Thermoclostridium stercorarium subsp. stercorarium DSM 8532: one gene and its partner. The protein of the gene in region 1 interacts with the protein of each later gene in a pairwise test. Links are inferred from orthologs where the notes say so. Each region holds a gene or a part of one and is shown on either strand. Other genes may lie near its edges. The genes, in order: dprA and recA.

The links.
Region 2: the proteins of dprA (region 1) and recA interact in binary tests that used the Bacillus subtilis proteins (3 or more experiments, as listed by UniProt). The link is inferred for Thermoclostridium stercorarium subsp. stercorarium DSM 8532 from one-to-one orthologs.

What each region holds. Positions count from the first base shown.
Region 1 is NC_020134.1:1,663,530-1,678,920, reverse strand. What follows is about bases 6,432-9,349. They hold dprA (DNA-processing protein DprA), read left to right. Parts: upstream 6,432-7,293; coding sequence 7,294-8,406; downstream 8,407-9,349. Other genes in these bases: CST_RS07270 (hypothetical protein), read left to right, coding at 8,541-9,349; CST_RS07280 (YifB family Mg chelatase-like AAA ATPase), read left to right, coding at 6,432-7,284. Also shown: CST_RS07300 (spore germination protein), read left to right, coding at 228-2,048; CST_RS07295 (GerAB/ArcD/ProY family transporter), read left to right, coding at 2,023-3,144; CST_RS07290 (Ger(x)C family spore germination protein), read left to right, coding at 3,128-4,408; CST_RS13520 (hypothetical protein), read left to right, coding at 4,422-4,595; CST_RS07285 (SGNH/GDSL hydrolase family protein), read right to left, coding at 4,569-5,366; more of CST_RS07280, read left to right, coding at 5,752-6,431; more of CST_RS07270, read left to right, coding at 9,350-11,180; CST_RS07265 (ABC transporter ATP-binding protein), read left to right, coding at 11,180-12,115; CST_RS07255 (hypothetical protein), read left to right, coding at 12,364-12,990; CST_RS07250 (reticulon family protein), read left to right, coding at 13,023-14,741; CST_RS07245 (AAA family ATPase), read left to right, coding at 14,768-15,391. UniProt on the Bacillus subtilis protein: Protein that helps load RecA onto ssDNA during transformation. Binds cooperatively to circular ssDNA, is able to bridge different segments of DNA. Favors the loading of RecA onto SsbA- or SsbB-coated ssDNA and formation of RecA-DNA filaments.
Region 2 is NC_020134.1:2,421,031-2,436,376, reverse strand. What follows is about bases 11,058-13,930. They hold recA (recombinase RecA), read left to right. Parts: upstream 11,058-11,911; coding sequence 11,912-12,949; downstream 12,950-13,930. Other genes in these bases: CST_RS10445 (regulatory protein RecX), read left to right, coding at 13,037-13,720; CST_RS10455 (carbohydrate ABC transporter permease), read left to right, coding at 11,058-11,698. Outside these bases: DNA repair protein RecN, read left to right, coding at 1-1,063; yihA (ribosome biogenesis GTP-binding protein YihA/YsxC), read left to right, coding at 1,090-1,677; CST_RS10485 (competence/damage-inducible protein A), read left to right, coding at 1,716-2,960; murein biosynthesis integral membrane protein MurJ, read left to right, coding at 2,977-4,620; CST_RS10475 (sensor histidine kinase), read left to right, coding at 4,835-6,673; CST_RS10470 (response regulator transcription factor), read left to right, coding at 6,651-8,216; CST_RS10465 (ABC transporter substrate-binding protein), read left to right, coding at 8,404-9,768; CST_RS10460 (carbohydrate ABC transporter permease), read left to right, coding at 9,918-10,850; more of CST_RS10455, read left to right, coding at 10,850-11,057; CST_RS10440 (folate family ECF transporter S component), read left to right, coding at 14,084-14,623; CST_RS10435 (putative signal transducing protein), read left to right, coding at 14,666-15,067. UniProt on the Bacillus subtilis protein: Multifunctional protein involved in homologous recombination, DNA repair and competence.

The DNA of each region.
Region 1 (15,391 bases):
CTCTGTCCCGCGTCATTAATTATACACGGAAATATTTAAATTATCAATAGTTTTATAATTATTTTATCAGTCAACACAATCATTCCTCTCATAAAAACCCGTTTGAAAAGGTAATTTCCCTTCCTCTGAAAGTTTGAAAAAATACCTATACGCTTGGTTAAATCCAGTATAACATTTGTATTCAGTGCTAAAACTAATTCAAGACTTACTTTCAGGGAGGGTGTTTTTTGAAAGGTATAACTTCCTATCTGAAATCAATTTTTCTGTTTAAGCCCGAAAAGGAAAAAAATCCTTTCGTCCTTGATGATTTTGAAAATCAGCCGCTGGACACCGAAAACAGTGATGACGGTGTAGCGGCCGGAGACAGCGAAGATGACGGCAAGGGCAAACAGGAAGGGGAACAGAAAAAATCCGATAGGAAAAAAAGAATAACGAAACCCGTTTCATTATCCGCCAGGAATAGTGCGGATGACAGGGAAAAGAAAAAAGATAAAAAGGACGACACTATAAGCAGTTCATTAAGTACATGTCTTGAAGTTATAAAAGAAAGGTACAGCGCCGATATAAACGGAGACTTTAAAATACGTGAGTTTAAAGTGCGTGTAAAAGACAAGGTATATCCGGCCTTCGTCTGCTTTTTTGACGGTCTTGTTGACAATTCGCTGGTCAACAACAATATTCTCGTTCCGCTGATGACTTTGTCGGTAATGCCCATGGACACCGAAGACAGGCCGGTTAAAGACATTATTCATGACCATTTGATTCCGCAGAACCAGATTAAAGTGTGTGAAACATACCAGGAAGTTATTGACGAAATTAATTTCGGTGGTGCAGGGATATTCATTGACGGACTTGATGTGGCCTTTGGCGCGGATGTTAAGGGATGGGAACACAGAAATGTTGAAAAGCCAACGTCGGAACTGAACATACGCGGACCGAGGGAATCTTTCATAGAATCCCACAGGGCCAATTCGGCCCTCCTCAGGAAAATACTTAAAGATGAAAACCTGATTGTAGAAGACGTTTTGGTGGGTGAAAGAAGCAAAACACCGTGCAGTATTGTCTATATAAAAAATCTGGCAAACAGCAGGCTTGTGGATGAGGTACGAAAAAGGCTCAAAAGCATAAAAATCGCATATTTGCGCGATGCAGGGGAACTGGAACAGTTTCTTGAAGATGATACTTATCTTCCGGCACCGCAAATGCTTTTAACCGAACGACCAGACAGGGTGGCAGCCTATCTGGGCGAAGGACGCGTTGCGATAATTGTGCACGGAAGTCCTTTTGTAATTGTAATTCCGGTAACCTTTTTCAATCTTATTCACTCACCGGAGGATTATTATTTAAGGTATCCTTATTCCACTTTACTGAGACTTATAAGAATTATGGGGATATTGATTACACTCTTTCTTCCGGCGGTATACCTGGCAATAACCAATTTCCATCAGGAAATGCTCCCTACTGATTTGCTGCTCGCTATTGCGTCATCACGGGAAAAGGTTCCTTTCCCGACAATTGTAAGCCTTTTTATCATGGAAATAGCCTTCGAGCTTATCCGCGAAGCGGGTATAAGAATACCCGGCCCGATAGGTCCTACACTGAGCATTGTAGGCGGTTTAATTCTTGGTCAGGCTGCTGTTTCGGCGAACCTTGTAAGCCCGTTCCTTATAATAATAGTAGCCGTTACGGGAATCGGATCATTTGCCATTCCTGATTTTTCCCTGGGATATTCATTCCGTGCGATGCGTTTTATATATATCCTCCTTGCAGGTTTTGCCGGCCTTTTGGGAATAAGCCTTGGCGTTTTCATACATTTTCTGCTGCTGATAAACGCAAAATCTTTTGGTGTTCCGTTCCTTGCCCCGTTTGCACCGAAAACAACAGGCAGAAGAACCAATACCATATTCAGGGCGCCGCTTTGGAAAGAAGAAGACAGGCCGGACTTTATTAACCCGAAAGATGTCAAGCAGCAGCCTTTTATAAGTAGAAAGTGGGTAAAGTCGGAGAAGGGGGTGGAAGTGGATGGAGAAGAGGACAACGATCGGTAATTTTGAGGCAGCATGTGTTATACTCAATTTGCTTTCTACCAAAATTATACTTGACTTTCCGAGAACTGCGTCGGAGGACGCAGGAAGTGCGGCATGGCTTATGATTTTTCTGGATTCCGTGGCAGTATACCTGATTTATTTGCTAATAACCCGGTTGTATGAAAAATTTACAGGGAAAGACCTTCTGGACATAAGCGAAAAGGCTTTGGGTGAGCCGGGAAGGATTATTTTTGGCATTATTTATCTCGCCCAGTTCATGTATGTAACATCGCTTGTTCTCAGACAGTTTGCCGAAGATATAAAAGTCATCAGCCTTACAACCACACCCGTCAGTATTGTTCTGCTGATATTTGCCGTAGGAATGGTGGTTGGAGCCTATTTTGGCATTGAAGCGATAGGGAGGCTGCATGTTTTGGCTATACCGCTTTTGGCGCTGGCGTTTATATTGATACTTTTATTCAATATTCCCAGGTATGACGTGACCAGGCTTTCGCCATGGCTGGGGCTGGGAATTAAAGCAATAGCCCTGAAGGGTATAATAAACCTGTCCTACTTTTCCGAAGTGGTTGCCATATTTTTTTTAATGCCGTTTCTGAAAAAGAAAGAAAGGTACGGGGAAGTAGGGCGGTACGGAATATTTTTTGCCGGGCTTTTTCTTGTGCTGTCCACACTGTGCTATCTTATGGTATACCAGTATCCCACTTCCACAGAGTTTTTTCTTCCCGTATACCAGATGGCGAGATCAATTAAGATAGGAAGGTTTTTCACCCGCATAGAAGCCGCGTTTATATTGATATGGGCGTCATGTGCGTTTCTGTATTTAAGTTCATGCCTGTATTTTATTACTTATATTTTTCAGAGGGCTTTTAATCTTAAATACAGAAAACCGCTTATAGTGCCCTTCATGATTCTTGTTTTCACTTTAAGTCTTGTACCCGAAAATTTATATTCCACGCTTCAGGCGGAAATGGAAATTTACCGCAGCTTCTCATGGGTAATTTCCCTTATTTTTCCGGTTATATTGCTTGCCGTAGCATCATTGAGGGACTGGTTAATGAGAAGAAAAGAGGTCGGGAAAAATGATATGGAGAATTAAGAAATTGTTAATTCTGTGTATGATCATTCCAATGATTTTCATAAGCGGCTGCTTTGATGCCTCCGAGCCGGATGATTTGGCCTACGTCGTGGCAATGGGGCTGGATAAGGGGCCTGAAGATAATCTGATAATTACCCTTTTGCTTGCTGTGCCTATAGCGGTGGGTGTCGGCCCCGAACCGGGAGAAATTGAAAAATCCACTAATATTGTAACAGTCGCGGCGCCTACAATACTTGGAGGAATTAACGTTATAAATTCACTTATAAGCAAACGCGTCAATTTCGCCCACGCTAAGCTGATTGTAATATCAAAGGACTTGGCTGAACAGGGGATAGAAAAGATCATAAACACATTTATCCGTTTCAGGGAATTCAGACCCGATACCTATTTGGGTATAACTAAGGGCAGTGCCGAGGAATTCCTTAAATCAAGCAAGCCGCTTCTTGAATTTAATCCCTCCAAGCATTTTGAACTGATTATGGAATCCTTTGCCTACACAGGTTTTTCAAACGGATGCACAATTGAGGAATTTTATTCCAAAATGGAGAGCACGTATGAGGAGGCTGTGGCGCTTTTACTTGACGTTTCCCGGATTCAGGAAACGAAAGATTTGGCTGAAATGATTTCAAGCAGAAACCGGAATGGGATTCTGGAAGGGGATTACACTGTCGGAGAGATACCTGTCGTATATGAAAATAAGGTCCGGCAGATGGGGTCCGCTGTTTTCAGAGGGGATAAAATGGTGGGGGAGCTGACCGGCCTGGAAACATTCTATTATCTTGTGGTATCGGGCAAACTTGGAGAAATGTATTTTACACTGCCTGATTTCAATGAAAGTACTGATATAGCGGAAAACAGGGATTATATCACTTTAAGGCTTGGCCAGGCAAGAAAGCCTGAAATCAGTGTAAAAATTAAAGAGAACATACCGGTGGTGGATATAAAAGTTTCGCTGGAAGGGGATATATTGGCGATAACCGGAAGAAACGACTATTCAACGGGCGAAGGGCTGAAAAAATTGGAAAAATATGCATCAGAATATATTAGGGAAAAAGTTGTTTTATTTCTTGAGAAAACCCGGGATGAACTTAACAGCGACATATGTTTTTTGGGGAAATATTTGAAAAAGACTTTTTTATACTGGGAAGACTGGATAAAATTCAACTGGCCGGAAAAGTATGAAAAAGCGCAGTTTAATGTTAACGTGGAGATTAAAATCAGACGCTCGGGAATAATGGTAAAGCAAATACCGGGAATTATCTGAAAGGGGGAATCGGATGAATACTTTTGCGGTGCTTATTGTCGTAATCATGCTTTTATGGGCGGGAATATACACCGTCAGCTATGGTGTATGGACTTTCAGGGAAAACAAAAAAGGTGGTATATCTCTTTTTATATTAGCCGTTATCTGTGTTGTATTCCCTTTATATCTTCTGTGGCTTAGAAAGTAGTAAGCATGAGGTCTGTTCGGTGTTTGCATCCGAAGCAGGTAAAAGATGATTTTTTAAAAGAAAATTATACCTTCCGTTTAAAAACTCAACTATTTTATTGGCTATTACCTTGTGTCCGTCTCTGTTCGGATGAATTCCGTCTATGCATAGCAGTGTTGTAAAGTCGGGAAACCGAAGAAACGCTTCCCTTATATCTATGCATACCGTTTTTGTCTCGTCCGCAATTTTCTGAATCACTGAGTTATACCGTTCCTGCCACCAGTAAATTTTTGTAACACTGCCCAGCCATTTAAGGATATTCTCTTTGGCAACGGGATTACTCTTGCTGATCCAGTTGAAATATTTGTCTGCATTCAATGGCGGAAGATTCATTAATACAGGAATACTTTTATTTCTCCTCACAAAATCTATTGCATCCCTAAGAACATTTTCAAATGTCTGAAAATCTGTTCGTGGCAAATGTGTGCCGTCAGGATTTCTGGCAATTTCATCCCAGTTGAAATCACAGTCATTCCCGCCGTATTCAATAAGCACTATGTCGGGTTTTTCACTGAAAATACTGTTTTTAAGTTTTTGGATACCCTTGATGAGTGTGCTGCCGAAACGGGAGGCGTTGTAAACCATGGCGTTCAGTTTATCCCGAAGAAGCTCCACATAGTTTTCCTCAAGTATCGTGTATTTATTTTTGGTTTCGTCATATACAATTCCTTTGGATATTGAATCTCCCGAAACAATTATTTTAAATGGGCCTTGTTCCTGTATAATGGACATTTGACGCACCTCTTATATCAGTTTTACATAAAATGCCAATGCATTTTTTATTGATTTTAATATACCCAAGTATAAGTATTCTTACAACACAGTTTTATATTGCGGGAAATATAGAAAAGTTAAAAAATAAATAATTTTTTTCATCATGAATTTTTAGTGAATTTTACGTAATTATTATAAGCTGAAAACAAAAAACTTACGTATTCTTGATACTTGACTTAAACTGTTGAATAATTCCGAGAAAAACAATATAATAGTTGATAAAAGGTTTAACTGATAAAATTTAGCGAATTTGGTTTATTTATATATTTTTATGTAATTCAGTTAAATGTTTTCAAGAGTGTTCCTGCTTTTAAAAATTTTGAAAAACGAAAAGGTTTTGAGTATGCTTAGCAAGGTTAACACATGCGGATTGTTAGGTATTGACGGATACATGGTTTCGGTGGAAACTTACATAAGCAACGGACTGCCGGCATTTGAGATAGTCGGCCTTGGGGACATGGCCGTAAAGGAAGCAAAAGAACGGGTAAGGGCTGCAATAAAGAATTCGGGTTTTGAATTTCCATCCCGCAGGATTACCATTAATCTTGCGCCGGCTGATCTGAAAAAAGAAGGAACGTCGTATGACTTACCGATGGCCGCAGGGATTCTTGCGGCAACCGGAATTATACCTGAACCCTCTCTTTTAAATAGTGTTTTACTGGGCGAACTTTCTCTGGACGGAACGGTAAGGCCGGTTTACGGTGTTCTGCCCAAAACAATAACAGCAAAGGAAAAGGGATTTGAATTTGTATACACCCCTTATGAAAATGCGAAAGAAGCGTCGGTGGTTAAGGGTATAAAAGTAATACCGGTAAAGAAACTTTCCGAACTGGTGCTGCATTTAAAAGGTGAAATTAATTTGCCTGCCGTTGAAAGCCAGAACGACCTGTTACTCTGTGATGACGACGAAAACCAGCCAGACTTTGCCGATGTGAAGGGGCAGGAACATGTCAAAAGGGCGCTGGAAGTTGCAGCAGCAGGCGGGCATAATCTTCTAATGATTGGAAGCCCCGGCTCGGGGAAAACAATGCTTGCCCGAAGAATGCCGTCAATTCTTCCGGATTTGACTTTTGAAGAGGCCGTTGAAATTACCAAAATTTACAGTGTGGCGGGTTTACTGCCTTCCGATTCATCTCTTATTACAAAAAGGCCGTTTAGGGCACCTCATCATACCATAAGCCCTGTTTCGCTTGTTGGGGGAGGGAGAATCCCAAGACCGGGAGAAGTAAGCCTGGCGCATTTGGGAGTACTTTTTCTTGATGAATTGCCCGAGTTTGGGAAGAATACTCTGGAAGTTCTGAGGCAGCCTCTTGAAGACGGGATTGTTCATATTTCAAGGATAAACGCTTCAATTACATATCCATGCAAAACAACGCTGATTGCCGCGGCAAACCCGTGCAGGTGCGGTTTTTACCTTGACGAAACAAGGGAATGCACCTGTACGCCGCAGGAAGTTAAAAGCTATTTGGGAAAACTTTCGGGACCGTTACTGGACAGGATTGACATTCAGGTGGATGTGCCGACTGTGAAATACAGTGATCTGGCTGATGAAACTAAATCCGAGCCTTCAAAGGAGATACGCAAAAGGGTAAATAACGCAAGGGAAATACAGAGAAAACGCTTTGCAAATACAGGCATATACTGTAATGCCCAGATGACTTCGGCGATGGTGAGAAAACACTGCAGGCTGGGCAAGGAAGAATCGGAACTGTTGAGACAAGCCTTTTCGTCTCTGGGGCTTACCGCCCGTTCCCATGACAAAATCCTGAAAGTGGCAAGAACAATAGCCGATTTGGAAGGGGCAGAAAATATCAGAACCGTTCATATTTCAGAAGCCATACAGTACAGGATACTGGACAGAAATCTGTATGTGTAGGAGGCCGGTATGAATCCGGAACTGAAAGAATGGGTGTGGTTTGCAAATCTGAAAGGAATAACCACGAGAAAGAAAGCCGAACTGTTAAAAGTTTTTGAAAGCCCGGCTGAAATTTACGCCGCCGATGCCGTTGAACTTGCAAAGACAGGCTTGTTAAACCGTGATAACATTGAAGCAATATTGTCCGAAGAATACAGAAAAACGGTGGATAGAACCATAGAGGAGATAGACAGGAAACATATAAATGTCGTAACACTTGACAGCGGAGATTACCCCGAAATACTGAAAAATATCTGTGATCCGCCAATATGCCTTTATGTTAAGGGAAAACTGCGTGCAGATGAACTGGCGATTGCCGTTGTTGGTTCAAGAAAAGCATCCGGATACGGAATAAGCCAGGCAAAGAAATTATCCGGTGAACTTGCACAGTGCGGTATCTGCATAATAAGCGGTATGGCGAGGGGAATAGATACGGCGGCGCACACTGGGGCGCTGGCGGCTAACGGCAGGACGGTTGCTGTTTTGGGATGCGGTCTGGATGTGGTTTATCCTCCGGAAAATAAAAAATTAATGGATCAGATCATAGAAACAGGTGCGGTAATTTCCGAATATCCGCCTGGTGTTGAACCTGCACCGCATCATTTTCCTGTAAGAAACAGAATTGTGAGCGGAATGTCTGTTGGAGTGCTGGTGGTTGAAGCAGGTGAGAGAAGCGGTTCGCTGATAACCGCTCAACTGGCCCTTGAACAGGGCAGGGATGTATATGCGTTACCAGGTAATATAGTCAGTGTGAACAGTAGAGGAACGAATAAATTAATACAGGACGGTGCAAAACTTGTGACCTCTGTCCGGGATATACTTGACGAGCTCCGCTGGTATGAACATTTTAAAGTAAAAAACATATTTGATTTGAATTTTGGTAAAAATATGAAACACAATTACGAACTTACTGACGACGAAAGGGATGTTTTAGAGCTTCTCGCGGCTGAAACCCTGGGTATTGACGAAATTCAAAGGAAAATGGCGGTTGATATGCCTCTGCTGTACAGTATTCTCCTGAGCCTTGAAATGAAAGGACTTGTCAGACGCGAACCGGGTGGAAGGTATAGCATTGAAATTTGATTTACTAACATTACAGTAATTCTTTTTTATTTTTGAAACTTTTTTTTATTTATTACGTCAATTATATTTGAAATAAAAAGTCTTGTTGTAAAAATACGGATTCAAAAGAAAATCTTTTTAAGGGGTTGTTGTTCTTGCAGAAGATAAGACGCTTTTGTTTGATACTTGTGGTTTTAATTTGTGTTTTTGAATTAATATGGGCAAATTATACCGGAGTATATGCCAAACCCGCGGTGGACGATATTGTTATAGAAGCTGAGGGCGGATTTGGCGGTATTGCGAAATTGGGTGCATGGTCTCCGGTTACTGTCAGGGTTTCCTCAGCTAAAAGAAATATATCGGGGGAAATTGAGGTTGAGGTAAATACCTACCGGCAAAGGAGAGTAATTTTTTCAAAACCGGTTGAGCTTATTGCAGGCATTGAGCAGGAAGTAAGTTTTGAAGTTCCTGTGTTTACGGCAGACAGAGATATTGAGATAAGGCTTACTGAAAAGAACAGGGTGCTTGCAGAGACAACCTGCAGTTTTAAAAGACTTCTTTCGGCGAACGTTATGCAGATTGGGGTTTTGTCCGAGGACGGCGATGCCTTTAACTGGCTGAACGGGGACACTGTTCCGGTTGCTGTGGATAATGGCGTAATGGAGAAAATAAACCCGCCAATGCCGGCAGGAGTAACGTCAGTTTCGTCGTTGCCATTGACGCAGGATGACTATTACCAGAAACATGAAGCGGTGGTAGTTTCCCTTGATTACGGTTCTTTTCCGGACAGCAGTAAGATAATGAATGGTTTTAATATTTTTATAATAAGCAAATATGACACTTCCCTTTTAAATGATTTGCAAATTTCAGCCCTTGAAAAATGGGTTGAGGCAGGCGGGCTTTTAGTAATTGGTACGGGGATTTCATGGCAAAAGGTATACAACGGCCTTCCTGAAAGCCTTAAGCCCTTTTCAGTGACAGGAATTGAAGACGTTCAGACCTCTGATATTATTGAAAGGTTTACGGGAAGGGATGCAGACGGAATAGACCTTAAACTGGCAAAGGGAAAACTTATTTCTGAAAACAGTAAAACAGAGGTTAAGGATCCTTATGTGATCTTGGGAGATGATAATAATCCCGTTGCCGTAAAATACACGAAGGGAAAGGGAACAGTTGTTGTTCTGACCTTTGATCCCACTGTTGAGCCTTTCGCATCATGGCATTACAAGACCACATTAATGGAAAATATTTTCAAGTATACAGGAGCGGGTTTTACGTCGGTATACGGTAATGGCTATACCGGTAATTATACAAGTCAGAGCTTTAATATGCGGGAACTCACGGCCAATGTTCCGTTTGATAAAGTGCCTCCCTTCAAATTGATGTTCATAATACTGGGGGTATATGTTATCGTCGTAGGTCCTGTCCTGTATATCATCCTTAAAGTCAAGGACAAAAGGGATTGGGCATGGGGGCTTATTCCGCTGCTGTCGGTTCTGTTTCTTTCATTTATGTACCTGTTCGGTTATAAAACCCGGTATAATACCGCCGTTGTGAATACCGCATCGGTGATTGAAGCAGAGTCCGGTTCAAGTGAAGCCAGTGTGCTGTCTGCAATAGGGGTGTTTAATAACCGGAGGGGCACGCTGACAATTGAGTACAATGAAAACAACGGCATACAGCAGCCTTTTACCGAACAGGATAATGATCTGTATGCAGCAGGAAACGCAAATCAGGTTGTCGCCAAGTTTACAATTGGTGAAAATGTTAAACTGGAACAGTATGATGCTCCGCTTTGGACGCCCAAGGTTCTTTATGCGAAGAAAACCATACCGTTTGACGGGAATATCCTTAATGATATTACGATAAAAGACGGCAGACTCAGAGGACTTATTTCAAATTCCACCCCATACGATTTGCTTGATGCGGTGCTTGTCATAGGAAACAATTTCGTCCGTGTAGGTGACATTGTTGCGGGGGATTCCGTAACTTTGGACATACCTCTTGACGGGGAGAACGTATACAAACAGCCCGAAGAGTATCTCGATGCGATGTATGGGCATACATGGTACAGTACTCCGAAAGAATATCCTGAAAATTTTGCCGAACTTATCCAAAAACGGAATCTTTTTGAGCAATTTGTTTATTATGTATATAATAGCAATGTGGGAAGGCCTGATTTTACGCTGCTGGCAATGAATGAACAGGAATTTGATTATGGCCTGACCGTAAATAACGGAGAGCCGCAGAAATATAATAAAAATCTGTTTATAATTAAATCCTCGTTGAAGTTTGAGCCGGGGCAGGAAGTAGAAATACCTGCGGGAATAATAATTCCCAGTATGTACCAGGAAAATAACATTGCATGGGTTGGAAGCAATAACAGCGTGACTATAAACGGCGTTGGGGATCTGGTATTTGAGTTTGTGCTTCCGGAGAATATAACTGTAAATGAAATGCGCCTTCACACTGAAAAGCAAATACCACTGAGTATTAAATACCGCATGAGTCAGGATTCTACGGCGCGTATACAGGTTCTGACCAATAAATACGAGTTTTACCTGTACAATGTGTTGTCAAAAACATGGGAGGAAATAAAGTCCGATACCGATAATGACAGTATTTTCAGCAAAACAATAACCGTTAATGATATATCACGGTACATCGGTTTGGGTAACGAAGTACGGATGAAAATCAGTGTAACGGAACTGGGCAGGCCACAGGAAGGAGTATATTCATATTATGAAGAGGAGCTCACAATGCCCGAAATATATATAAAGGGGGTATCCCGATGATGGTGGTGGTTGAAAACCTTACGAAAAAATTCAACAGCACGGTTGCAGTGGACAGATTGTGCATGGAAATACCGAGAGGCGAAATTTACGGGTTCGTGGGCGCAAACGGTGCCGGAAAAACCACAACCATGCGTATAATTGCAGGGCTTCTTGCCCCCACATCGGGAAGGGTTTTAATTGACGGCATTGACACTGCAAAGGAACCTTTGAAGGTTAAGGAACGGATAGGCTATATGCCTGACTTTTTCGGCGTATATGATGACCTTAAGGTAACGGAATATATGGCTTTCTATGCCGGTTTGCAGGGAATCTACGGCGCAAAATGCAGGGAACTGACCGATTCGCTGTTGGAGCTTGTCCGTTTGTCCGATAAAAAGGAAGCTTATGTGGATACGCTGTCGAGGGGAATGAAGCAGAGACTGTGCCTTGCCAGGAGCCTTATTCACAACCCTGAATTCCTTATACTTGACGAACCGGCTTCAGGGCTTGATCCACGGGCAAGGGTTGAAATGAAAGAAATACTGAAAGAACTTCGTTCAATGGGCAAAACGGTTTTGATCAGCTCGCACATTCTGCCCGAATTGGCCGAGCTTTGTACATCTATTGGAATAATAGACTCCGGGCGCCTGGTTGCAAGCGGATCGGTGAAAGAAATAACCGAAAAACTGTCACAGGCGGGGGTAATTAAAATCCGGGTGGCGGACAGGGAGGAAGAAGCGGTAAAAATTCTTATGGAAATGCCTGAAGTTAAGGAAATCAGTTCTTTTGCAGATGAATTGGAAATAAAGGTGAACTGTGAAAAAGACGCTTACGCGGGAATTTTAAAGAAACTCGTAATGAATGAAATACCCGTTATTTCATTCCACCCGCAGGAAAGCTCCCTGGAATCGGTTTTCATGAAACTTACCGAAAGGGGTAACGGAGATGAGAATTAATCCTGTTTTGCAGAAAGATATGAAAACAAAACTGCGTGGGTGGAGGGCACCCGTTCTTATAAGCTGCTATATAATTCTGCTGTCTATTATAATGTTACTGTATTTTACCGCCTATGACATGTTTTACCCATATGGCATTGTTAATTACAGCCCGCGGATGGCGGTAAATGCATATAACATCCTGTTGGTATTTCAGTTTGCGTTGCTTTTTGTCACGGTACCTGCAATAACGGCAACGTCCATAAGCGGTGAGCGCGAAAGGCAAACCTTTGATGCTTGTAACCAAAACTCCGCCAAGAAAAATTGTCATTGGCAAAATTGTCATATCCATTGCTTATACAATGCTCCTGTTCATAGCGTCATTGCCTGTCCTGGGTGTGGTATTTTTCTTCGGCGGAATTGGGATTGAGGATATAGCGAAGCTTACCCTGTTTTATGTTTTAACGGCGTTTTTTGTTGCAAGCAGCGGCGTGTTTTTTTCAACTTTATTTAAAAGGAATATCACCGCCATTATATCAACATACCTGTTTTTGGGCACGGTGACCTTCGGCCCGTTTTTCCTGTACCTGCTGCATATGTCGATAAAGTACAGCGCAGGATACAGCTATGCTCCCACTTATACGGAGATTTTGTCAATTCTTTTTCCCTCACCGGTGTTTGGTTATACTTCATTCTATTTCGGCGGCGTCGATTACAGGGGGTTTGATCTGTGGGGACAAGCGGCTGCGTATATAGACGGTTATCTTGCCCAGGAAACGGGAATACTGAGATTTTTTAAACCATGGATTGCAAACGGGCTTTTCAGCATTATAGTGTCGGTTCTTCTTATAATTTTAAGTACGCTGATATTAAATCCGGTTAGGAGAAAAAAATAATTCTGCAAACCCGGGCATGGATTGGTGATTATATGGATGAGAAATTTATCCTGACGGCGTTAAGGCCGCTGAAAATAAAAATATATTTTTACAAAGCCGCAAAAATATTTTTATCGGCTTTTACAATCTCGGGGTTCATATCATTGCTTCTGGTTATTGTTTCCCGTTTTACGGTTATTCCCTTTGTGAGGCATAAAATGCTTGTAATACTGGGAATAAGCTTTTTTGCGGCAGTTTTAACGTCTTTGTTTTTTATGCCTTCTAAAAAACAGGTCATAATGACGGCTGACAGTCTCGGTTTGGAAGAAAGGGTTATCACCGCTTGGTACCTCCTGGATGATGATTCGGAAATAGCCGAGCTTCAAAGACAGGACACGAAAAGGGCGCTTGAAAACGTAAATCCTGCTTCCGCCTATAAAATAAAAATTGACAGGAAACTATATATAACCCCTGTTTGTATTATAGCTGCAGCGTTTTTGCTGACATTCGTTCCCGGAAAGACATTTAATGAGACAAGAGTGAGAGAGGCTTTGACCGAGCGGATGAATGAGGCAAAAAAGGCAATTGAGGATGAAATTGAGGAGCAGAAACAAAAAAACCCGAGTATAAGCGATGAACAGATGAAACAACTGGAGGAAGCCATAGAAAAGCTGGACGAAGAATTCAGCAAAGCAAAGTCTGAGGAGGATGCACTTAAAGCACTGACACAGATGGAGAATCAGCTGGAGAAACTTAAGAAACAGGAACCTCTAAAAGACTTGAATACGCTGGAAAACCTTCTTGGTAATATGCCGCTTACAAAGGATCTCGCGGAAGCGCTGAAAGATAAAGATGAAAAAGCGCTGAAGGAAGCAATTGACAGGCTGAAGCAGGAACTGGAGAATGAAGAGATTGTAAAGGAATTGAGCGAGATATTGGGGCAGGCTGCGATGAATATGGATGATGATTCAATGCTTGCAGAATCGCTTCAGAACCTTGTGTCGGAAGCAGAATCACAAAATATAAACGGAAGTGAATTAATCGAAAGTTTACTGGAGCTCATCCGGCAGGCCGAAAAAAATGCGCTGGGACAGGAAGGCTTTGAAAACACTCTTGACAATATCGGCGGAATCTTGAAAGATGCCCGGAAAGCAATATCTGCGGTTGACAGCAGGATAGCTTCAGGCAATACAACAGGTACGCAGGGCCAGGCAGGAGACGGAAACGCAAACGGCTCACGAAATGGGGGTATATCAGGTAACGGCGGCAGTAATCCTGATGCAGGCGTGAAAGGGGACAAAAGCGGCAGCGAAGGCAGGAACCCGGCAGAAAACAGAGAAAGGAATAATGCGGGCAGCGGTAACGGAAACAGAAACAAAAACCAGGGAGGAAGCGGAGACGGTTCGGGAGACGGCGAATCAGGAGCAGGCGCCGGTACTGGTTTATCAAGCTCGGACGCAGGGTATTCAGCGGCGGGGCAACAGGCATCAGGAAACAAAACCGAGCCGGGAAAAGTGGAAGAATATAAGATGATTTATGTTCCTGAACGGCTTGGCGGAGACGGAAATGAGATTACGGTTTCCGGGCGGAAGCTTGATTCGGGAAGCAGTACTTATACCGATTCATTCGGTCCCGTAAAAAATGGACAAATGATACCGTACCGGGAAGTATTGGGAAGATACAGGGAGAAAGCGGTTCAGACAATGGACCGGCTTGACATACCTGCGGGAATGAAGGAACTTGTAAAGTCTTATTTCAGTTCACTGGAATAAAATTTACATGTCAGGGAGGATTAAGAGTGCAGAACGAAAATGGTACATTTGAAAAGGTGATGGAAACGGTTTCAAAAATTGAATCGGAAGTTTCAAAGCATATAATAGGGCAGAAGGAAATTATCAGGCAGGTTTTAATGTGTATGCTGGCAGGGGGAAACGTACTCCTTGAAGGGATGCCCGGTCTTGGAAAAACAAGGCTTGTCAATGTACTCGGAAAAGTCATGGGGCTTAAGTTCTCGCGCATTCAGTTTACACCGGACCTTATGCCTGCCGATGTTACTGGAACAAACATTATCGACAGGGAAAGCGTGGAGGAAATGTTTCGGTTTCAGCCCGGCCCTATTTTCAGCAATATAGTGCTGGCAGATGAAATAAACCGTGCAACACCGAAAACACAAAGCGCGATGCTTCAGGCAATGCAGGAGAAAACCGTGACTGTGGCAAACACCACGTATAAACTTCCTGAACCGTTTTTTGTGCTTGCAACACAGAACCCAATAGAAATGGAAGGTACATATCCTTTACCTGAAGCGCAGATGGACAGGTTCCTTTTTAAACTTAACGTACCTTCGCCAGACTTTGGCGAGTTAAAGGACATTATTAAACTAACCACGACAAATCGGGAAGATAAGGTTGAAACAGTCACG
Region 2 (15,346 bases), 750 kb from region 1 along the record:
GAGCAAGCTACTTGCAAATGCTGAGGAAATAATTGAAGCTTTTAACAGTGCTTACACGTGTCTTGCCGGTGAAGACGAGCTGGTGCCCGGCGCCATTGAGCAGGTTCAGAAAGCTCAGGCGGCACTGAACAATATTGCCGATCTTGATCCCGATTTCGGAACAATATCCGAAACCCTTGTGGAAATTTCTGACAGGCTTGAGGAAATAGCGAGAAAAATAAGGAATAAGAGGGAGGAAATAAATTACGATCCTGCGCTGCAGCAGGAAGTGGAGGAAAGGCTTGCGCTTATTGAAAATCTGAAAAGAAAATACGGAAACACCGTGGAAGAGATTATCCTGTACATGGAAGACGCGAAGAAAAAGCTGGAAGAGGTATCTGACGTGGAAGGCCGGCTTGCCGAACTGCGCAGGCAAAAAAACGAGCTGGATGATCTTTTGTATAAAAAAGCTCAAAATATACATAATATGAGGGTTAAGGCTGCAGAAGAACTAAAAGTCAAAATTACCGAACAGCTTAAGGATTTAGAAATGCCAAAAGCCGAGTTTTTGGTAGAAGTAAGATTTGACGATTCACGGAATTATACCGAAAACGGACTTGACGCAATAGAATTTCTTATCTCTCCAAACCCCGGGGAAGGGTTAAAACCATTGAGCAAAATTGCTTCGGGCGGCGAAATGGCGCGAATAATGCTTGCCATTAAAACCATTCTCGCCGACGTTGATGAAACCGGCGTACTGATATTTGACGAAATTGATACAGGTGTAAGCGGAAAAGCGGCTCTGAAAGTAGGTGAAAAGCTGCTTGAAATTTCGGCAAAACACCAGGTGATATGTATAACGCACCATGCGCAGATTGCAAGCCTTGCCAAGGCTCATTACAGAATAAGCAAGGAAACGATAGGTGAAAGAACCGTTGCGAGGGTGGAAAAGCTGGACGGCGCAGGCAGGGAAAAAGAAGTGGCAAGGCTTTTAAGCGGTGACGAAAGTGCAAATACCGCCAAACTTGCAAGGGAAATGATAAAAAAGGGTATGGATTTGAGAAAAAAGCAGAATGCAGGATAGGAAAGGATTTGGGGTGACATCAGGGTATGAACGTTAAAAATGCTGAACATATCGCTACTGCGGTGAGTCCCGAAGGATATCCGAACGGAAACCTTCCCGAAATAGCCATGGTTGGAAGATCAAACGTGGGAAAGTCTTCACTGATCAACTTTCTTACAAAATCGAAATCCCTTGCAAAAGTGGGGAATACTCCCGGAAAAACAAGGGTGATTAATTTTTTTAATGTTGAAAACAAGCTGATTTTGGTTGATCTTCCGGGCTACGGTTATGCAAAGGTTTCGGAAAGTGAAAGGAAAAGGTGGGAAAAAATTGTTGAAACTTATCTGAACAATCGAAGCCAGCTGTGTGGTATTATAATGCTGGTGGATATCAGGCATCTGCCGACTGAACTGGACGAAATCATGTACCGTTGGATAATCACAATGGGAAAACCCCATATTATTGTTGCAACAAAGGCCGACAAAGTTTCCAGATCACATCATCAAAGGCTTATTAACGAAATACGCCGGACTTTGGATTTGGCGCCGGGCGTTCCGGTCATTCCTGTTTCAGCAACCAGGAAAATGGGTTATTCCGAAGTCTGGAGTGAAATAAAGAAAATATGCATGATTTAATACGGCAATGAAACAATGCACATAGAAGGTGATTATCTATGACAGCCGAAATACTTGCGGTGGGAACCGAGATTTTAATGGGTCAGATTGCGAATACAAATGCCCAGTATATATCAAGAAGGCTTGCGGAACTGGGAATAAACGTATATTTTCATACCGTTGTCGGCGATAATGCCGGAAGGCTGGAAGAAACGCTGAAAAGAGCACTGAGCCGTTCGGATATCGTTATTACCACAGGAGGTCTCGGACCCACAAAGGACGACCTTACGAAAGAGACAATTTCGAGGGCGTTAAACCGAAACCTTGTCCTTCATGAGGATATTCTTGAAAAAATCAAAAATTATTTTGAAAAAAGAAACAGGAAAATGTCGGAGATAAACATTAAACAGGCGTATTTGCCTGAGAATTCCATTGTAATTCCCAACCCGAACGGGACGGCTCCCGGCTGCATAATAGAAGACGGCGGAAAGATGGTTATAATGCTTCCCGGACCGCCGAAAGAAATGCAGCCGATGTTTGACGAAACGGTTTTCAATTATCTTAGGCAGAAAACTGGAATAATGCTTGTATCAAAAATGCTGAAAATTTTCGGCATAGGGGAATCGGATATTGAAACCCGGCTGATGGATTTAATTGAAAATCAGAGTAACCCGACGATAGCTCCATATGCTTCACAGGGCGAAGTTACAATAAGGGTTACGGCCTGCTGTTCGAATCATGACGAGGCTGCGGCGTTGCTGAGCCCTGTGGTTGGCGAAATTAAATCAAGGCTGGGGGACTTTGTCTATTCTGAGGACGGAGAACCGTTGGAAAAGGTAGTATTTAACCTTCTAAAAGAGAACAGGCTGGTTTTGGCAACGGCAGAGTCCTGCACGGGAGGCCTCCTGGCGGGTAAAATTACCGATATTCCGGGTTCGTCCGAGGTTTTTGAGCGCGGTTACGTCACATATTCAAACCGGGCAAAGGCTGAGGATTTAGGGGTTTCATGGGATACGCTCAATAAATACGGTGCGGTAAGCCGAGAGACTGCGGTGGAAATGGTTACCGGGCTGAAAAATAAAACCGGAGCGTCGGCAGGCGTTGCAATAACCGGAATTGCAGGACCGGGAGGTGGCACGGAAGAAAAGCCTGTGGGCCTTGTTTATATTGCGGCATACGTTAATGATAATATTGTATGCAAAAAGCTTCAGCTGTCGGGAAACAGGGAACGGATCAGAAATGATTCATGCCTGAATGCACTGGATATGCTCAGAAGGCTGATACTCGGCATGGAGCAGAGATAAGAAGGAGGACTGCGGATTGGGAACTGGTGAAGAAAAACGCCTGTCAAGAACTGCCGCGCTGGTTATGTTTGCGACATTTCTCAGCAGGATAACAGGTTTTTTACGCACGGTACTGATTAAAAACATAATGTCGCCTAAAGGATATTCGGATGAGTTCCTCGTAGCGTTTTCCCTTCCGGACCTTACCTTTGAGCTTCTGGTAGGCGGTGCTATTGCGGCTGCAATAATTCCGATACTGTCATCCAGCATTTCAAAGGGCAACGAAAAAGACGGATGGAAAGCTGTAGGAACCTTTCTGAACATAACAATCATTTCATTCTTTTTATTAAGTATTATTTTTTATGTTTTCACGCCTGCGTTTGTAAGCCTTGTAGCTATAGGATATGAACCGGGAACCGAAAAGTTCAACCTGGTTGTAAAGCTTACGAGGATCCTTTTGCCGTCCTCCCTTTTTATGATGCTTGCGGGACAGTGCAACGGGATTCTGAATGCCTACAACAGATTTGCCGCGGCTTCCTTTGGCCCTGTCTTGTATAATTTGTGCGTCATGCTTAGCATTATTGCTTTTGGGGCAAGAAGCGTGGAGCTTACTACCGTAGGGGTAATGATAAGTTCATTTATTTATTTTTTAGTGCAGCTGTTATGTATATGGGAACATTTCAGGCTTTACAGACCTAAACTGTATTTGAAGGATGAAACTTTCATCAGACTTATAAAGCTCGCCATTCCGTCCCTTGCAGCATCGGCGGTTGTTCAGGTTAACGCCATCATATCAAGAAGTTTTTCCACCCGGTTTGCGCAGAACAGTGTGACAATGATGAATAATGCAAACCGGACATGGCAACTGCCGCTCGGCATTTTTGCCCAGAGCCTTGGCGTAGCAATGCTACCCACGCTGTCATCCCAGTATGCCCTGGAAGAAAAAGAGAATTACAAACGGGTTTTAAATACTGGATTAAGGACGGTAATGGCGTTATGCATTCCCAGTACCATGGTTTTAATTGTTCTCAACAGGGAAATAATGCAGATATTGTTTAAATGGGGATATATGTCGAACTATGAAGTGATAATGAACGGCCTGGCTCTTCTGGCATATGCTCCTGCATTGCTGTTCCAGTCGGTTGTTGTTATCCTTAACCGCGCATTTTATTCCATACAGAATACCCGCGTGCCCTTGCTTGTAGGTTTGGGGACAATAGGAGTAAATATATGCGCCAATTTATATTTTGTGAATTATACCGACTACGGCGCCATAGGAACTGCCATGGCCTACGTCATTACGGTGATGATTAACGCTTTTCTTCTGATTATTATGTTCTCCAGAAAAACCGGGATTGAGCTTATTCCGGAGAATATCACATTCCTTGCAAAAACTGCGGTAGTTACGGTAATATCAGGCATTACGTTATGGATTTGCAAGCTTATAATTCCCTTTCCCACCGCTGAAAGTTTTTCAGTGGGAAGGAAAATATTGGAAATACTGTCGTTATGCGCAAGAATTATTCCTGCCTTTCTGGTTTTTATTGTAACCTCTGTTTGGCTTAAAATTGATGAGATCAGAAAAATTCTGGCTTCTGTGATCTTACATGCTGCAAAATTCTTAACGAAGGGTAAAAATGTGAGATTCAGGATAAAGAATATTAAGAAAAGAATTGTTTGAAAACTTGAGAAAAAAGATAGACCTTTTGTTTTTTTATAATCTTATTGCAGTTATCAGCAATATTGAATGATTTAGAGTGAACGACTATAATAATGGTGGGTAAAAAACAACAAACAGTCTTTTTATGATTATATGTGAATAAGAGAATTAGCTGTCTTATTCCATGTCTCTTCCGCCCTTTAATGTGTTAGGGTTTAATAAGGGGGGCACCTGAATGCCGGACATAAAGCAGGAAAATGACTGTTGTAATACAGCGGGCTATTTTTTGAGATTCAAAAAGTATTATGAAAATTTTAAGTCAATAATCCGGAATCTGAAGATTAGAAAAAAAATATTCATCATTCTGTTTGTAGAGGTTTTCATTGCTTTATCCATAGGTATTCTCATCATGCAGGTTACATTTAATATTTATAACGGTCTGGTGTATTCCCAGGCGGCACAGGTCTTGAATCTGTCCACAACCAGCATAGAAAAAAAGATAAGGGAGATTGAAACATTAACCTATAATATTGCCACTGATTCCAATATACAGGAAAATGCAAATATGATGATGCATGCTTCTTCCGATTATAATAGGAGTGAACACTTAAGTAAACTTTTAGAGCAATTGGTGACATATTCATTTCAGGACAACAATATACAGAGCGTTAGTTTTGTAGATACGCAGAATCGGCAGTATAACCGCGGAGCTTCCCCTTTCGGAATTGACGAAAAGGTTAAAAATCTTGTCATTGAAAAGGCTGTTGCGGCTGAGGGTAAGAGCGTTATATTAAAACCCCCGGATGATGAAAATTGTATTATGATTGCAAGAATTATCCGCAAAATTCATGCACTTAGTTTGGAATACATGGGAACGGTAATTATAAGGTACGACATCGGAGACATAGCAAATGAATATCTATCCTCATCCAAAGACAACGAGCCGATACTTGCAATTATATCAGAAGAAGGTTTGATTTTCTCCTCCAAAGAATTATCGGATAATGAAATAGACATGATGACTTTTAAATCGGATTCCGGATATGAAATAAAGAAAATAAACGGCGAGAAACTTTTTTTGGCGCATAACGTCTCGGACTATACCGGTTGGACATATGTCAGTATTATTCCGTATGATAAGATTTTTAAAAGTTTGATATTTATGAGAACAATTGTATTGCTTGTGTATTTTCTTATTTTTTTATTGACAATTATCGCAGGGAGAAAGCTTGCATGGAATCTGACAAGACCATTGGAAATACTGACGCAGGAGATAAAGCAGATCGAGAGCGGAAACTTTAAGATACCCGATAATGCGTTTACCGAGCCGGAAAGGCATGATGAGATCGGCCAGCTGCATCGTGATTTTGAAATTATGATTAGGAAAATTGATGCACTGATTGAGGAAAACTATATTAAGCAAATCGTATTGAAAGATGCCCAACTGAGGGCATTACAGGCTCAAATTAATCCTCATTTTCTGTATAATACGCTGGAAACTATAAATTGGATGGCAAAAGTAAATCACCAGGAAGATATATCCAGAATGGTTGAGGCATTGGGAACCCTTCTCAGAGGAGCTATTAGCAAGGAAAGTGTTATACGGCTGGAAGAAGAAATAAGGCTTCTTGAAAGCTATATCGTCATACAAAAGTTCCGTTATGATAAGAAACTGGACTTCCAACTGTATGTTCCTGATACACTGAAGGATCTAAAAATACCTAAACTGACACTGCAACCCATTGTGGAAAATTCGATCAATTATGGTCTTGAGAAAATGTTGGGAACTTGCTGTATAAGGGTTTCTTTTGTTCAGATGCCCGATTTTTTGGATATCACTATTGAAGACAACGGTCCCGGGATTGATCCGGAGACAGTAAAAAAAATGAATGAGGGACAAATAAAGCCGAACGGATTTGGAATTGGGCTGAAAAATATTGATGACAGGATAAAACTTCTTTTTGGCAACCGGTACGGGGTTCACATTTCCAGTGAAGTTGGAAGGGGTACGAAAGTTCGAGTTACTATTCCGTATACAAGGGGGGACGTGGATGTACAAGGTGCTGCTGGTTGACGACGAACGGATTATCAGGGAGGGAATAGCGTCGTTAATTAATTGGAAAAATTGTGGGTTCGAGCTGATTGGAGCGGCTGAAAGCGGAATTGAGGCATTGCATATGATAAAGACATATAAGCCGGAAGTGGTTATTACAGATATAAAAATGCCTGCACTTAACGGACTTGAATTGATGGCGGAAGTGAAAAAGGATTATCCGGAAACAATTTTTGTCGTATTGTCAGGGTACGGAGAATTTGATTATGCAAATGAGGCGATGAAATACGGAGTACGGCATTATCTGCTTAAACCGTGTAATGAAAACCAAATTATGGAAGCACTGAGTGATGTTCACAGTGAACTGGAGAAAAAAAAGAGATACAACGAGTTCTTAAGACGGAATCAGGAAAAGCTTGAAAAAGTTCTGCCACTTGTAAAAGAACAGTTTTTGCGTGACTTTATTATGGACAGGCCATACACCACAGAAGAAATGGATTATTACTGCGATCTGCTTAAAATTGATAGGAAAAAGATGAGGCTAATACTGTTTCAGCTGGAGGGGAATTACTCATTTGCTGAAGTTCTGGCTTTAAGTAATACCATCAACGAGCATGGCGGAAATGAAATGGTATATTTTAGCACGATAATTGATGAACGGGTGCTGGTTCTGGTTAATGATGTCAGTATTGAAAAGATAATTGAATTTATTAATACCGTAAAAATTTTTTACTGCTACTATGACAGAAGGGAAATAACCGTTTCATACAGTGATGCTGTGAACTTTGAAGATATCCCGTATGCATATAAGGATGCGCTCGAATGCTTGAAGTACACATTTTATTTAGGTGAAGGAATAATTATAACAAAGAATGATATCAGGGAAGATACAGAAAAAGGTTGTAATTACGAACTTAAAGACCTCATTTTCAATTATGATAAAATTAATATAGCGGTAAAAAGCGGAAATACAGAAGAAGTAAAGGACGAAATAGGCAAATTCTTTGATAAATTAAGAAGTAGTAAAATAAATGTAAGTGTGGCGAAAACATATTGTATGGAACTCTATCTGTCGCTAATTCGTCAGCACCGGAATCCTGAGACGGAAATAAATTCCAAAGGAATTTTGAAAATCGGGAAAATGGACACTATTGATCAGATCCAGAAATATATTACGGAAACTGCTGAGAGGCTCAGTCAGGAAAATTACAATGGTATTATAAGAAGGCATAATCATATTGTAAAAAAGATGATAAAACTAATATATGAAAATATTGACAATAATAATCTGAGCCTTAAATGGCTCGCGAAAAATAAATTGTTCATGAATGAAGGGTATCTCGGAAAGCTTTTCAATAGGGAAACAGGCGAAAAATTTTCCCAGTTCGTTATGAGAATCAGAATGGAAAAAGCAAAGGAACTGCTGGATCTTTATCAGAACGACAAAGTATACGAAGTAGCCGAAAAAGTAGGACTTGGAGACAATCCACAATATTTCAGCCATGTATTTAAAAAGTATACAGGACTTACCCCTACGGAATATATAAATCGGCCGAAAAATTAAAAAAAGCACTGAATACCACTTATCGTCGATTACCCCCCCTCCGTTTTCGAATGTCTGAAAAGCTATAACAAACACTATTTTTTAAACAAATTTGACGTTTTTTTTTATTAAATGATTTATCAATCCTTTCTAAAATATAATCGCACCTGGTGCTATAAAAACAAAAAAAACAAAGGAGATGAGTAAAATGAAAAAGACTGCGGTGATTATACTTGCAGTGCTTATGCTGGTTTTAACTTTGGCGGGATGCGGCGGTTCCGTTCAGAGCGACCAGAGCAGTTCAACGGTAACTACTGCTCCTGGAGGTTCGGATGAAAAGGCAAAAGATGAAGGGACCAAAAATATAGAACTTAGAATTGCGTGGTGGGGAAATCAGACCAGGAACGAAGGTACACTGAAGGTTATGGATCTTTATCATGAGAAAAATCCAAATGTAACACTGCAAGGGGAATATGTCGACTGGAGCGGCTACTGGCAGAAGCTCGCAACGCAGGCATCAGCAAACAGCCTGCCGGATGTCATTCAGATGGACTATGCCTATATAGATCAGTATGTAAGCAAAAACCTGCTTTTAGACCTGAAGCCATATACCGAAAACCGATTGCTGGACGTATCTGATATCAGTGAAAGTATTCTTGCAAGCGGAAGAATTAATGACGGCCTGTACGGTATTCCGCTCGGGTCTAATGTGCTGAGTTTGTATTATGATCCTGCGGTGTTTGAAGCGGCAGGTGTGAATCCTCCGGATTCGTCATGGACGTGGGATGATTATAAGAATATTTTAACAAAGGTTCATGAAGCCACAGGCAAACAAGCTGAATCGCTGTTCCATACCGATCCGCAGTTCCTGATAGAATATATCGCAAGACAAAAAGGATATTCAATGTACAGTGAAGATAAAAAATCCCTCGGTTTTACAGATTCTTCAATTCCGGAATTTGTTTTCAGTCTTGTATATGAGTTGACGAAATCAGGAGTATATATCTCGCCTGATAAGATTCCGACAGGTACGGCTATAGAAGATTTACCGTTCACGAAAGGTGAGGCCTTCATGGGTTCGGGCTGGAGTAACCAGTTTGTTGCTGTAGCTAATGCCGCCGGAAGAGATGTTGAATTGATAAGTCTGCCCTTGAGTAAAGAAAGTTCAGAAAAGATGGGACTGTATAATAAACCTTCGTGTTTCTTCTCTGTAACTCAAAGTTCCCAGAATAAAGACGAAGCAGTAAAATTCGTTAGTTTCTTTATAAATGATCTGGGGGCCAACAAGATTCTGCTTGCAGAACGCGGCGTGCCTGTGGCCGGAAAGGTAAGGGATGGAATTGAGAATGACGTTTCTGAAGCTGTGGCAAAAACTTTTGAATACATAAATAAAGTTAACAATGTTGATAAAATTACCAGCCCGATAGATCCTCCTGATCCTTCTGCTGCAAGCCAGGTTAAGACTCTTACGAAAAACCTGTTTGATCAGGTTGCCTTTGGAAAGCTTGATCCGAAGAGCGCGGCAGAACAGTTTATGAAAGAAGCAAATGAAATTCTTGCCAAAGGAGAGTAATACCTCAGGTTCAATCGGGTAGTTTAGGGTAAGCCGGCTATTATGTCTGTAACAGAATAATAGCCGGCGATAAAATACTTATCTTAAGGTAAAGTTGGTTTAAGAATTATAGTTTCGTGATCATAAAAAACAAAGGGGTAAACTGAAATATGAACACAGCGCAGTCAAAAAAAGAAAGGAAACTCGGGAAAATAACTGACAATGACAATGTGGTCGGGTATATATTTATCCTGCCGTTTGTTATCGGCTTTCTCGCTTTTACGCTTTATCCGATTATTTCATCTTTCTATTTTTCTTTTACCCGTTATGATCTCCTTTCATCACCCAGGTTTATAGGGTTGGAAAATTATAAGGAGATGTTTATTGAAGATCCGAAATTCTGGCATTCTTTCGGGATTACATGCCTTTATGTAGTTGTTTCGGTGCCGCTGCGACTGATTTTTGCATTACTGGTAGCCATGATTCTTTCGAAAACAACGAAATTAACCGGACTTTACCGGGCCGTTTATTATATACCGTCTCTTCTTGGAGGAAGTGTGGCTGTTTCAGTACTGTGGAAAAGAATATTCAGCGATACCGGAGCGGTCAATGCCATATTGAGGCTTTTTGGAATCTATTCGGATACCAACTGGATAGGTAATCCTGATACGGCTTTATTAACGCTTATTTTATTGGCAGTATGGCAATTCGGATCATCCATGCTGATTTTTCTTGCGGGATTGAAACAAATACCAAGAACTTATTATGAAGCGGCTGATGTAGATGGTGCAAAACCCGTGCAGAAATTTTTCAAAATTACGTTACCCATGCTTTCACCGGTTATATTTTTTAATCTTGTTATGCAAACGATAACAGGATTTATGACATTTACACAGACTTTTATTATTTCCAACGGATCGGGAGCGCCTCTTGACAGTTTGCTGCTGTATGCCTTGTACCTGTATCAGCAGGCCTTTGGATATTATCGTATGGGCTACGGATCGGCTATGGCTTGGTTTATGCTGGTTATTATCGGTGCTTTGACGGCATTGGCTTTTAAGACGTCTTCATCATGGGTTTATTATGAGTCTAAGGAGGAATAATGTTCGTGAAAAAAAGGGCAATCGTCTTGAATGCAGTTTACCATTTTTTTGTAAGCATATTCGGCCTATTTATGCTATATCCGATAATCTGGATGTTTTTTGCATCCTTCAAGAATAATCATGAGATATTTAGTCTGACTGCTTCTTTGATTCCGAAAACTTTCAGATTTGAGAACTATGTAAATGGCTGGAATGGTTTTGGTACGTTAACTTTCGGGCATTTTATCGAAAATTCGCTTATAGTGAGTATTATTTCCACCATTGGCGCAGTAGCTTCATCGGCACTGGTTGCTTACGGACTCGCAAGGATTAAATTTAAAGGTAAAAAATTTTGGTTTGCTGTGATGCTTATTACAATGATGCTGCCTTATCAAGTCTTGATGGTTCCGCAATTTGTTTTATTCCACAGGCTGGGATGGGTTAACACTTATCTTCCTATCATTGTTCCACAGTTTCTTGGACAGCCGTTTTTTATCTTTCTGATGATACAGTTTATTCAGGGAATACCGGCGGAACTTGATCAGTCGGCAAAAATTGACGGTTGCAACCGTTTTTCCATATTTTTCAGGATTATTCTGCCTTTGATGAGACCTGCGATTATTACTTCAACGATTTTTTCATTCTGCTGGAGATGGGATGACTTCTTTGCAGCACTTTTGTATTTGAATCAACCGAGACTTTATACGGTTCCGCTGGCGCTCAGAATGTTTTCGGATCCGGCAGGTTCTTCTGATTGGGGCGCAATGATGGCAATGGGTACAATATCGCTTTTGCCGCTTATAATGGTGTTTATATTCTTCCAGAAATATCTTGTTGAAGGCATAGCAACTACCGGTTTAAAAGGATGATTTGAATTTGACTTGTTAATTTGTCCCCCGGAAAAGTGGGGGCATTTTTTATTTATATAGTGTATATATTCTGCAGTTAATCAACTTCTGAAAAATTTTACAATAACTAATGGAATCCTATTGATTTTTATATAAATATACATTATAATAAAGAACAGATGTTCGGCGAAAGGGCTGGGAGCAGTTCTTTTGCCTCCAATGGGAGGTTATATTATGGCAAGTGAGGAAAAGAAAAAGGCTCTTGAGATGGTTTTCAGCCAGATAGAGAAACAGTTTGGGAAGGGCGCCATAATGAAGCTTGGTGAAGCCGCCCATATGAATATTGATGTAATACCAACCGGCGCATTGGGGCTGGATATCGCTTTGGGGGTCGGCGGTCTGCCAAGAGGACGAATTGTTGAAATTTTCGGTCCTGAGTCATCAGGTAAAACCACCGTTGCGTTGCATGTAATAGCAGAGGCACAAAAAGCCGGCGGCGAAGCAGCTTTTATAGATGCCGAGCACGCGCTGGATCCGGTTTATGCAAAAGCGCTGGGAGTAAATATAGAAAACCTTATTGTTTCACAACCCGATACAGGTGAACAGGCGCTTGAAATCGCGGAGGCATTGGTACGCAGCGGAGCCATAGACGTTATTGTTATAGATTCGGTTGCGGCGCTTGTTCCGAAGGCCGAAATAGACGGTGAAATGGGAGAACAGTATGTGGGGTTGCAGGCAAGGCTGATGTCGCAGGCGTTGAGAAAACTATCGGGTGTCATAAGCAAGTCCAGAACAGTTGCCATTTTCATCAACCAGTTACGTGAAAAGGTAGGCGTTATGTTTGGAAATCCCGAAGTTACGCCTGGAGGACGAGCCTTGAAGTTTTATGCTTCCATACGCATGGATGTCAGAAAAGTCGAAACGTTGAAAGAAGGCGGCGAACCGGTAGGAAACAGGACGAGGGTTAAGATTGTCAAAAACAAGGTGGCTCCTCCGTTCAAAGAGGCTGAGTTTGACATAATTTACGGTGAAGGTATTTCTAAAGAAGGAAATGTTTTGGACATAGCTGTCCAACTGGATATTATCAAGAAAAGCGGTGCCTGGTTTTCCTATAATGACCAGCGGCTTGGTCAGGGACGTGAAAACGTTAAAAAGTTCCTGAAGGAGAATCCTGAAATTTGCAGGGAAATAGAAGCCAAAATCCGCGCTCAGTATGACAAAGCTTTTATACAGAGCATAGGATCCCACGCGGCGGATGATGATGAGGTGTAAAATAAACGATATTACCTGAGCTTTTATTGACCGCAGGCAAAAAAGTTTGTCTTTAAGACAAGCTTTTTTTATTGGAGTTTTGTAAGTTTGCGGGGGTTTGTTTACATATGGTATAATTTCTACAAAAAACAGGGTGAGGTTGAGATGACAATTACCGCTGCGATAAAACATAAAAACAATCCTGGAATGATACAGATTTACATAGATAATTCCTATGCCTTTTCCATTCCGGAAGAAGAATATTTCAGGCTGAATCTGTATGAAAAACAGGAAATAACTCCTGAAGAAGTAAAAAAGATCCGGGAAGAGATTAATGTCAGGCTTGCAAAGCAGCGCGCACTGAGAATGCTTGCAGTAAGGGAAAAAACAGAATATGAAATCAGGACGAAACTTATACGGCTTGGTTTTGATGAAACTGTGGTGGAAAATGCGGTACTGGAGCTAAAATCAATGGGATACATAAACGACAGAATTTTCGCCAGCAAGTATATTTCCGACCGCCTAAAACTGAAACCGAAGTCTAAAAAGGCATTGGCTTATGAACTTGAAAGAAAGGGAGTTGAGCCCGGTATTATAGAGGAAGTACTGTCCGAATTCGAAGTTGACGAATCCCTTATTGCCTATCGCCTTGCAAAAAGGAAATTTGGAAAATATGATATCACCGATCCCGAGATACAGATGAAAATAAAATTCTTTCTGGCTCATAAAGGATTTTCAAATGACATTATTAAGAACACACTGAGAGAAATGCTTGAAACAATGGAAGAATAAAACCATTCTGGTTTTAAAAGTGATTTCCGTTTTTTTGCGGAAATCACTTTTTGCTTTTAGGCGACAATTTATACATTTTGTGTATTGAAAAGTGAAAATAAAAGTTTTATAATTGACGCAAATAATGAGGTAATAAATTTAATAACGGGTCTCTCGTTAGCAGAGTAGGCGTTTGTGCGTTAAGTGCCGGGTGAACGGGGAGTTGACACCCGGACGAAAAGCCGGAAGGCTTGCGGTACAGGCGCCGCATCCCGCTGCTACATGAGGGATGAAATCCTCTTCATGTAGCAAATTTATCTACCTCGTTAGGTCGCCGGGAAACCGACGGCCGGAAAGAAAAGCTATTCATGAGGAGGTTTTTTTATGGAAAAAAAAGATGTTTTTTCTTTTCTGAAAGATGTTTATTCCCTGGTTTTGGTGGCATTATTTATAGCTATCTACGGAGTCCTTTCACTGCTCAGAATTTACATTATCCCCAATCAGCTCAGAATCAGCTTTACTTTTATGCCGGTAGCATGGGCGGCGATGCTGTTTGGCCCTGTAGCAGGCGGGTTAACCGGAGCCCTTGGCGATGTGATAGGCTGGGCTATAAACCCGGTGGGACCGTTTTTTCCGGGCTTTACCTTAAATGCTTTTATTGTTGGTTTTATGTATGGCATGTTTTTCTATAAAAAGGAAATTACGCTGAAACGGGTTATTGCTGCTGTCGTTACGATAACCCCTGTTGTAGATTTAGTGCTAAACCCGGTATGGCTGAGCATTATGACGGGTGAGGCTTTCAAAGTGCTTGTATTTACGCGCATTGTCAAATCTTTGATAATGCTGCCCGTTAAATGCCTTATTTTATACACTTCGGGGGTTTTAATGAAAAAGTTCGTGCCTTCACGCATACGCCGTGTATAATTTGTAATTATATTGAAAAAACTGCATTTGCAGGTGAAATTTATGAAAACGGTACCGTATGACAGAAAACAAAAACAGAACAGGGAAGTGTATTTGCTAACGGCAGCGGATGAGCGTGAATATGACGTGTACAAATCCCTGCTGGATGCCTATGGCATACCGGTTCTGAAAAAACATAGAGAAGCCGGCGGATATCTTAATATATCCATGGGAATGAATATTTACGGCGTGGATATTTATGTTCCGGAAGAATGTTACAAAGATGCTTTGGAGCTTATAAACGATAAGAATACCGGTGAAAGTGATGACGCCACCGCGAAAGAAATGGAAAATGCGGCGGAAAATTTTCAGAACAGGCGTCTTGCATACATTTGGATACTGATTGCCGTATTTTATTTTCTCCCGCTTTTAATCTGGCTTGTATATTCAATGGTAAAAAATTAGAAACAATGGTTTACATGCGGTGACATTTTATTTATAATAAAATTAAAATTTTACAGCTTACATGATAAAATGACAAATCAATATATGTATTGCAGGTGTGCGTACAGCACTTAATAGGGAACCGGGTGAAAATCCCGGACGGTCACGCCGCTGTGAGGATGAGGGTGCATTCACAATGCCACTGTCGAAAGATGGGAAGGCGAATGCATCCGATGATTCCAAGTCAGAAGACCTGCCTGTAATAGGTGTGACGGGTACTACGAGCGATGGGCCCCGCTA